DNA from 3 places in the Rhodococcus daqingensis genome. Region 1 is predicted to be linked to each of the others. Evidence: riboswitches for the same ligand, from Rfam matches in the RefSeq annotation. Region 1 holds a riboswitch; each other region holds the start of a gene.
What was found. A riboswitch is a leader RNA that binds a small molecule or an ion and turns the genes downstream of it on or off. The one in region 1 is predicted to bind cobalamin.
Positions count from the first base shown of each region.

Region 1 (2,258 bases):
GTCAGCCTTCAGACGGTGGACCGAGTTGCGGTCCTCGTACGGAAAGACAGCTACGGTTCCCGCGCCCAGCTCGTAGGAGGCACGGAACGCCCTGATCGCGATTTCCCCGCGATTGGCAACCAAAACTTTTGAGAACATCGCTGAAAATTACCCTTGCTCTCGTACCGCTCGCCGGACGGCGTCCTAGCATCCGGGAAATTTCCGCATACTCGACCCGCTGTAACGATGCAGTACGCTACCGGCCCCCACCTCACAGGACTACGGCACCCGCCGTGAACTGCGGATTCGACTTCTTCTCGGCCGCCTTCGCAGGGTTCGCCGATGGCCCGAACCGCGGGCGAACGCCTCCGCAGCGGGCTGGTCGATCGCTCCCGGTCCGCCTCATATACTCGGCAGTGCAATCGGTCCGCCCGGTGTGGTCGTGAGGAGCCCCGAAGTCCCCGCCCGGCGTCGAAGCACGTGTCCCTGTCGACAGGGACACGTGTGAGAGGGAACCCGGTGAGAATCCGGGACTGTCCCGCAGCGGTATGCAGGAACGACCGCCGTCATCACGCACTGGACGCACGTCTGGGAAGCGACGGCCACTAGGACCGGTGTCGATCACCGGGCGCCTGCGAGTCCGAAGACCTGCCGACTGCGTCGGGCACGCCGTGCCCGACGGTCCACCGCCTCGTGGAATGGGCGAGTAGATCGGATCGGTGCTGACCGCTGCCCGCATGTGGGCGCCACACAGGGCTCGGTTCGTGCTCTTCGTCTGCCGGTGGTGGCCGCCTAAGCTGTCAGCAACTGGAGAACACCGTGACATCCACCTTCACCGCAACCGTGCTGGGCTCCCCGCGCATCGGCCCCCGCCGCGAACTCAAGAAGGCCGTCGAGTCCTACTGGGCCGGCAGGCTCGACGCTTCCGCGCTCGACGCCGTCGCGCGGGACCTGCGCACACAGAGCTGGACCGATCTGCGCGATGCCGGGATCGATTCCGTTCCGGTCAACGTCTTCTCGTACTACGACCAGATGCTCGACACCGCCGCGATGCTCGGCGCGCTACCGGAACGGGTCGCCGGGGAGCCGACGGCGCTGGACCGCTACTTCGCCGCGGCCCGCGGCACCGCCACCATCACCCCGCTCGAGATGACGAAGTGGTTCGACACCAACTACCACTACCTGGTCCCGGAGATCACCGCCTCGACGCGGTTCACCCTCGACCCCTCGAAGGTGCTGGGCGAGGTGGCGGAGGCGCAGGCCCTCGGCATCGCACCTCGGCCGGTGCTGATCGGACCGGTCACCTTCCTGCTCTTGTCGAAGGCGACCGACTTCGAGTCGTCGCTCCTCTCCCGCGTCGGGGAGCTGCTCCCTCTGTACGCCGCGCTGCTCGGGCTGCTGGTGGACGCAGGCGTCGAGTGGGTCCAGATCGACGAGCCCGGGCTGGTCGCCGATCGCACGGAGTCCGAGATCGCGACCGCGACCGCGGGCGAGGTGTACCGGGCGCTGTCCGCGCTCGAACACCGGCCCGCGATCCTGCTCGCCTCCTACTTCGGCGACCTCGGCGCCGCGCTGCCCACACTGGCGAGGACCGGCGTCGAGGGACTGGCGATCGACCTCGTCGCCGGTGACCCGGAGACGCTGGCCGGGATCCCCGAACTGGCGGGCAAACACCTCGTCGCCGGGATCGTCGACGGGCGGAACATCTGGCGCAACGGCCTGGCCGAATCCCTGACGACCCTCGAAACCCTGCGTGAGAGTGTCGGTTCGGTCGCGGTCTCCACCTCCTGCTCCCTGCTGCACGTGCCGTACTCGCTCGAGAGCGAGACCGGATTCGACGACGCGCTGCGGTCCTGGCTGGCCTTCGGATCCGAGAAGGTGCGCGAGGTGACCACCCTCGCGACCGGCCTGCGTTCCGGTCGCGAGGCCGTCGCCGCGGAGCTGGCGCAGGCAGCGGCTGCCCAGGCCACCCGGGCGGCCGATCCCCGGCTGCACGACCAGGCGATCCGGAAGCGACTCGCCACCCTGCGGGCGTCCGACGACGGACGCAGTCCCGCCGCGGAGCGTCGCGAGGTGCAGGCGGCCGTCCTGCCGCTGCCGCAACTGCCCACCACCACGATCGGCTCGTACCCGCAGACGACCGCGATCCGGGTGGCCAGGGCCGCGCTGCGGAAGGGCGAGATCGACGAGGCCGAGTACGTCCGCCGGATGCGCGGCGAGGTGGCCGATGTGATCGCCCTTCAGGAACGGCTGGGCCTCGACGTGCTGGTGCACGGCGA
Region 1 is NZ_JBHTCS010000009.1:166,241-168,498, forward strand. It holds gene ACFQS9_RS05245 (pyruvate carboxylase) at 1-138, opposite strand, end outside; cobalamin riboswitch at 453-649, shown strand; gene metE (5-methyltetrahydropteroyltriglutamate--homocysteine S-methyltransferase) at 799-2,258, shown strand, end outside.

Region 2 (2,258 bases), on a different contig from region 1:
GCCGACACCCTCATCCTCGGGTCGATGCCCGGTATCCCGTCCCTCGTCGCGGGCATGTACTACGCGAATCCACGCAACAGCTTCTGGCCGATCATGGGTGAGCTGTTCGACGCCGGACCGTGGCAGACCTACCCGCAGCGCCTGCGGCGGCTGCAGGACGAGGGCATCGCATTGTGGGATGTGCTCAAACGGTGCAGGCGGGAGGGCAGCCTCGATTCGAGTATCGAGTCCGGGTCCGAGGTGGCGAACGACTTCGGGACGCTCTTCGATCGTCACCCGCGGATCGGCCGGATCTTCTTCAACGGGGTCACGGCCGAGCAGGCGTATCGGCGCACCGTCGTCGCGCGGGGTCTGCATCCGGCGGAGGTCGACATGGTGAAGTTGCCGTCGACAAGCCCGGCGAACGCGGGCACCTCGGCGGCGAGCAAACTCGAGGCCTGGCGGGCGGTCGCGAGGTAACGCGGCGGCCACGGCATTGCGCCGGGCCCGTCGGTACTGTGGTCCGGGTGGCGACGACCGAGAACCATGCGACCGAGAACAGGTGGATGCGCCTGCGCCGACGCATCGCCGGCAACCCGGCCCTGAACCTCGCCTATCGGATCTGCGTCGGCGTGATCGGCGGAGCGGTCCTGGTCGTCGGCATCGTCGCCATTCCCTATCCGGGACCGGGCTGGCTGATCGTCTTCGCGGGACTCGGCATCCTCGCCTCGGAGTTCGCGTGGGCCCACCGTCTGCTCCGGTTCGTGCGGGAGCGCTACGACCGGTTCATGGCCTGGTTCGTCCGGCAGTCGATCGTGGTCAAGGGACTGGCCGCGTTGCTGACGTTCGCCATCGTGATCGGAACCCTGTGGGTGCTGGGCACTCTCGGACTCATCGGCGGATGGGTGGGCATCGAGCACCCGTGGCTGCGGAGCCCGCTCTAGGCGTCATCACGGCTCGTGCATACTGCAGGAGCACTACTGACCTTCGCGCAGGGGAAGTCCGGTCGAAATCCGGCGCTGACCCGCAACGGTAGATCGCTCACGCGACAAGCCCGATTACCTGCCGATCGTCATGCGACTCCCATTCGTCGTGGTCTACGAAGCGGAAGTCCGGTGGGGCGGGATCCGGTGTGCTCGGGTTCCTTCGAGCTGGACCCGTCCTCGGCGACCCCTGAACCAGAGGTCTGCTATGAATCTCACCAGCAAGCGACGCGGTATCGCTTCGGTCGCACTCGTTCTCGGTCTCGCACTCGCGGGATGCTCCAAGGGGGAGTCGGTCACCGAACGCGCGGACGCCGCCGACTTCGCGGAGCCGGTACACATCACCAACTGTGAACGTGCCGCGACGTTCGACGCCCCGCCGCAACGCATCGTCTCCATGAACGATCACGTCACCGAGACGCTCATCCTGATGGGCGTCGGCGACCGGATCGTCGGGATGGGATACGGCGAACAGCCGAACCCGCTGCCGGAGACGGCCGATCGGTTCCGGAAGATCCCCAGCCTCGGCAAGGAGTACCCCACGGCCGAACAGATCCGCGATCTGGAACCCGATCTCATCGTCGGCGGGATGCGCAGCGCGTTCGACGCCAAGGAGGGACGCGATCGGGACCAGTTCGAAAAGGAGGGCATCGCGACCTTCCTGTTCTCCGAATACTGCGGCAAGGGCTTCCCGTCGATCGGTCTGCTGGAGAACGACTTCGCGCAGCTCGGCGAGATCCTGGGGGCGGAGGCGGAGGCCTCGACCCTCACCGAGCGCGTCACCGAGCCGCTGGAGCGGGTGCGGTCCACCCTCGCCGCCGCGGGCGCCCAGCCGGTGCCCACCTTCTTCTACGACGGTGGCGAGGCGGAACCACTGTCGATCGGCGGAGTCGGGATCGGCAATCTCATCGCCGAGTACGCGGGCGCGCGGAACATCACCTCCGAGGGCCAGAAGCCGTACACCACCACGACGTGGGAAACGGTCGGCGAACGTGCCCCTGAGGCGATCGTCGTGCTCGACTACGGCAACGCGCCGGTGGCCCAGAAGCTCGAGTACCTGCGCAGCCAGCCCATCGCCTCGGCGACCCCGGCCGTGCGCAACAACCGGATTGTCGTCGTGCCGCTCGACGACTTCTTCGAGAGCCCGCGGATGGTCACCTCGGTCGAGACGATCGCGAAGGCGCTGCATCCCGGGGTCTTCGGCGGGCAGGGGTGACGACCGCGGTCCGCGCCCGGCCCGAGGTGGTCACAGCGCGTCGGGCCGAGCCCCCGCCGTCGCTGTTGCGACGGCGGGGG
Region 2 is NZ_JBHTCS010000024.1:191,058-193,315, forward strand. It holds gene ACFQS9_RS20125 (DNA-deoxyinosine glycosylase) at 1-459, shown strand, start outside; gene ACFQS9_RS20130 (TIGR02611 family protein) at 546-923, shown strand; cobalamin riboswitch at 916-1,064, shown strand; gene ACFQS9_RS20135 (ABC transporter substrate-binding protein) at 1,171-2,178, shown strand.
Region 2: it holds a riboswitch for cobalamin, as region 1 does, so the genes downstream of both, ACFQS9_RS20135 (ABC transporter substrate-binding protein) here and metE (5-methyltetrahydropteroyltriglutamate--homocysteine S-methyltransferase) in region 1, are expected to answer to the same signal.

Region 3 (2,258 bases), on a different contig from region 1:
CTGGATCGTGAGCGAGGACACCCGGAACTCCCACAGCAGGCTGGCGGGGAAGTCGGGGCCGACCTCGTCGATGTCCGGGAGCACCAGATATCCGAAGCCGACGACCACCAGGAAGGCGAGCAGCGGCGCCGCGATCCGGACGGTCAGGAACTCGTTGGCGGCCAGGCGCTTTGCCACGTACGCGGCGATGGCCACCGCCGCGAGGCCGAGCACCACCGTGGCGAGCCACAGCAGCGTCCGGTTGTTGATGGTCTCCGGATCGCCGACCGCGGGCGGGTTCGCCGGGTACTTGAAGAACGGTACGGCCTCGACCGCGAGCCAGCCGAGACCGGCCAGGGCCAGGGCGAGGATCGGGCCGGACAGGCTGCTGACCCGCCGCGCGTAGTAGGCGACCGCGGCGAACAGTGCGCCGAGGGCCAGGCCCGCGAGGGTGGTCGCGAGGAACAGGCCGAACCGCTGCCCGTCCCGACTGACCAGGGGTTCCTCGGAGTCGCCGTGCGAATGTCCGCCGGTGGCGGCCTCGGCCGTGCCGGCGTCGTGCCCGTGTGGCTCGACGGGCGCCGCTGCGGATTCCTCGATCGCGATGGCCGCGTCGATGTGCGGTTCGCCGATCACGAACGCGACGACACCGGCGAGCAGTCCGGCGACGAGGCCGGCCAGCAGGCCGCGAATGAGGAGGTTCTTGAAGGTTCCGGTCAGTGGCACGGCAGGCCCAGCAGGTGGCGACCGTCATGCATCAGCTCGTGCATGTACATGCCGGTGCGCGAGACCGCACCCTGGTCGAAGCCGACCAGGTAGAGGGTCAGCATCGCGAGCAGGACCACGCCCGCGATGATCATCGCGATGCCGACTGAATCGGTCGCCGTGCTGGGATTGTGTACGAGTGCCATGGTTCCTCCTGGGATTTCGCGTCCCCTAAAAAGCCCGTGCGATGGCCTCGGTATCTGGCTGTCGAGGGTGTGCCCCGATCACAGTGGCGCGACCGCTCCGGACTCTCACCGGATTCCCGTCAACCATCGCTGTTACCAGCGCACTCTCGCATTCACCCGATGGTGGTGTCAATCGCAACCCGGTTCGGTCGGCCGGCGAGACGTTCGCGCGTACTTCATCGGGCGGTCGGCGACCGTTGGCGGGATCGCCATGCCGACAGGGATCGATGGTTCGGTGCGAATAGTGCAGCTGGCCAACTTCTACGGTCCCCGGTCGGGCGGGCTGCGCACCGCACTGCACAACTGGGGTGCCGGGTATTGCGAGCGCGGCCACGAGGTGACCCTGGTCGTTCCCGGTGAGCGTGACGCCGAGGAGGTGATGGCGAGTGGGGTCCTGCGGATCACTCTGGCGGCCGTGCCGATCCCGGGCACCGGTGGCTATCGGGCCGTCAATCCGCGTCGGGTGGCGGACGTCGTGCGCGGGCTGCGCCCCGCCGCGCTCGAGGTGTCCGATCGGCTGACGTTGAGGGGTTTCGGGCGGTGGGCGGGTCGGCGCGACATCCGGAGCGTGGTCGTCTCTCACGAGCGGCTCGACCGGCTGCTCGGGCAGCTGCTGCCCCAGCGGACCGCGCGTTCGTGGGCGGACGGCGCGAATACGCGGATGGCGCGCGACTTCGATGCGGTGGTCTGCACCACCGCGTTCGCGTCCGAGGAGTTCACCCGGATCGGTGCCGGGAACCTGTACCGCGTTCCGCTGGGCGTCGACCTCGCGCTGTTCCATCCCGATCGGCGGGACCTGGGTGTGCGCGAGCGCTACGCGCGGCAGTCGCAACGGCTGCTGCTGCACTGCGGGCGGCTGTCGGTGGAGAAGCACGTCGATCGCAGCATCGACGCGGTCAGGTCCCTCGTGGGGCAGGGCCAGGACATCCGGTTGGTGATCGCGGGCGACGGGCCGAGGCGAGAAGCGTTGCGGCACAGGGCGAGGGGGCTACCGGTGCATTTCACGGGTTTCATCGGCGACGCGAATCGGCTGGCGACGCTGTTCGCCTCCGCCGATGTCACCCTGGCACCCGGCCCGCACGAGACGTTCTGCCTGTCGGCCCTCGAGTCGCTGGCGGCGGGAACGCCTGTGGTCGCGGCGCGATCGTCCGCCCTGGCGGAGATCATCACCCCGGCATGCGGGGCACTCGCGCACGGGCGGGGGGTCGCGCTCGCGGACGCCATCACCGGTGTCCTTGCCATCCCGGCGGGTGCATGCCGCGAGTCGGCGCGACTGCGGGCCGAACAGTTCAGCTGGTCGGCGTCAGTCGACGGGATGCTGTCTGTGCT
Region 3 is NZ_JBHTCS010000030.1:369,859-372,116, forward strand. It holds gene ACFQS9_RS26165 (CbtA family protein) at 1-705, opposite strand, end outside; gene ACFQS9_RS26170 (CbtB domain-containing protein) at 696-890, opposite strand; cobalamin riboswitch at 917-1,045, opposite strand; gene ACFQS9_RS26175 (glycosyltransferase) at 1,165-2,258, shown strand, end outside; gene ACFQS9_RS26180 (alpha/beta hydrolase) at 2,219-2,258, opposite strand, start outside.
Region 3: it holds a riboswitch for cobalamin, as region 1 does, so the genes downstream of both, ACFQS9_RS26170 (CbtB domain-containing protein) here and metE (5-methyltetrahydropteroyltriglutamate--homocysteine S-methyltransferase) in region 1, are expected to answer to the same signal.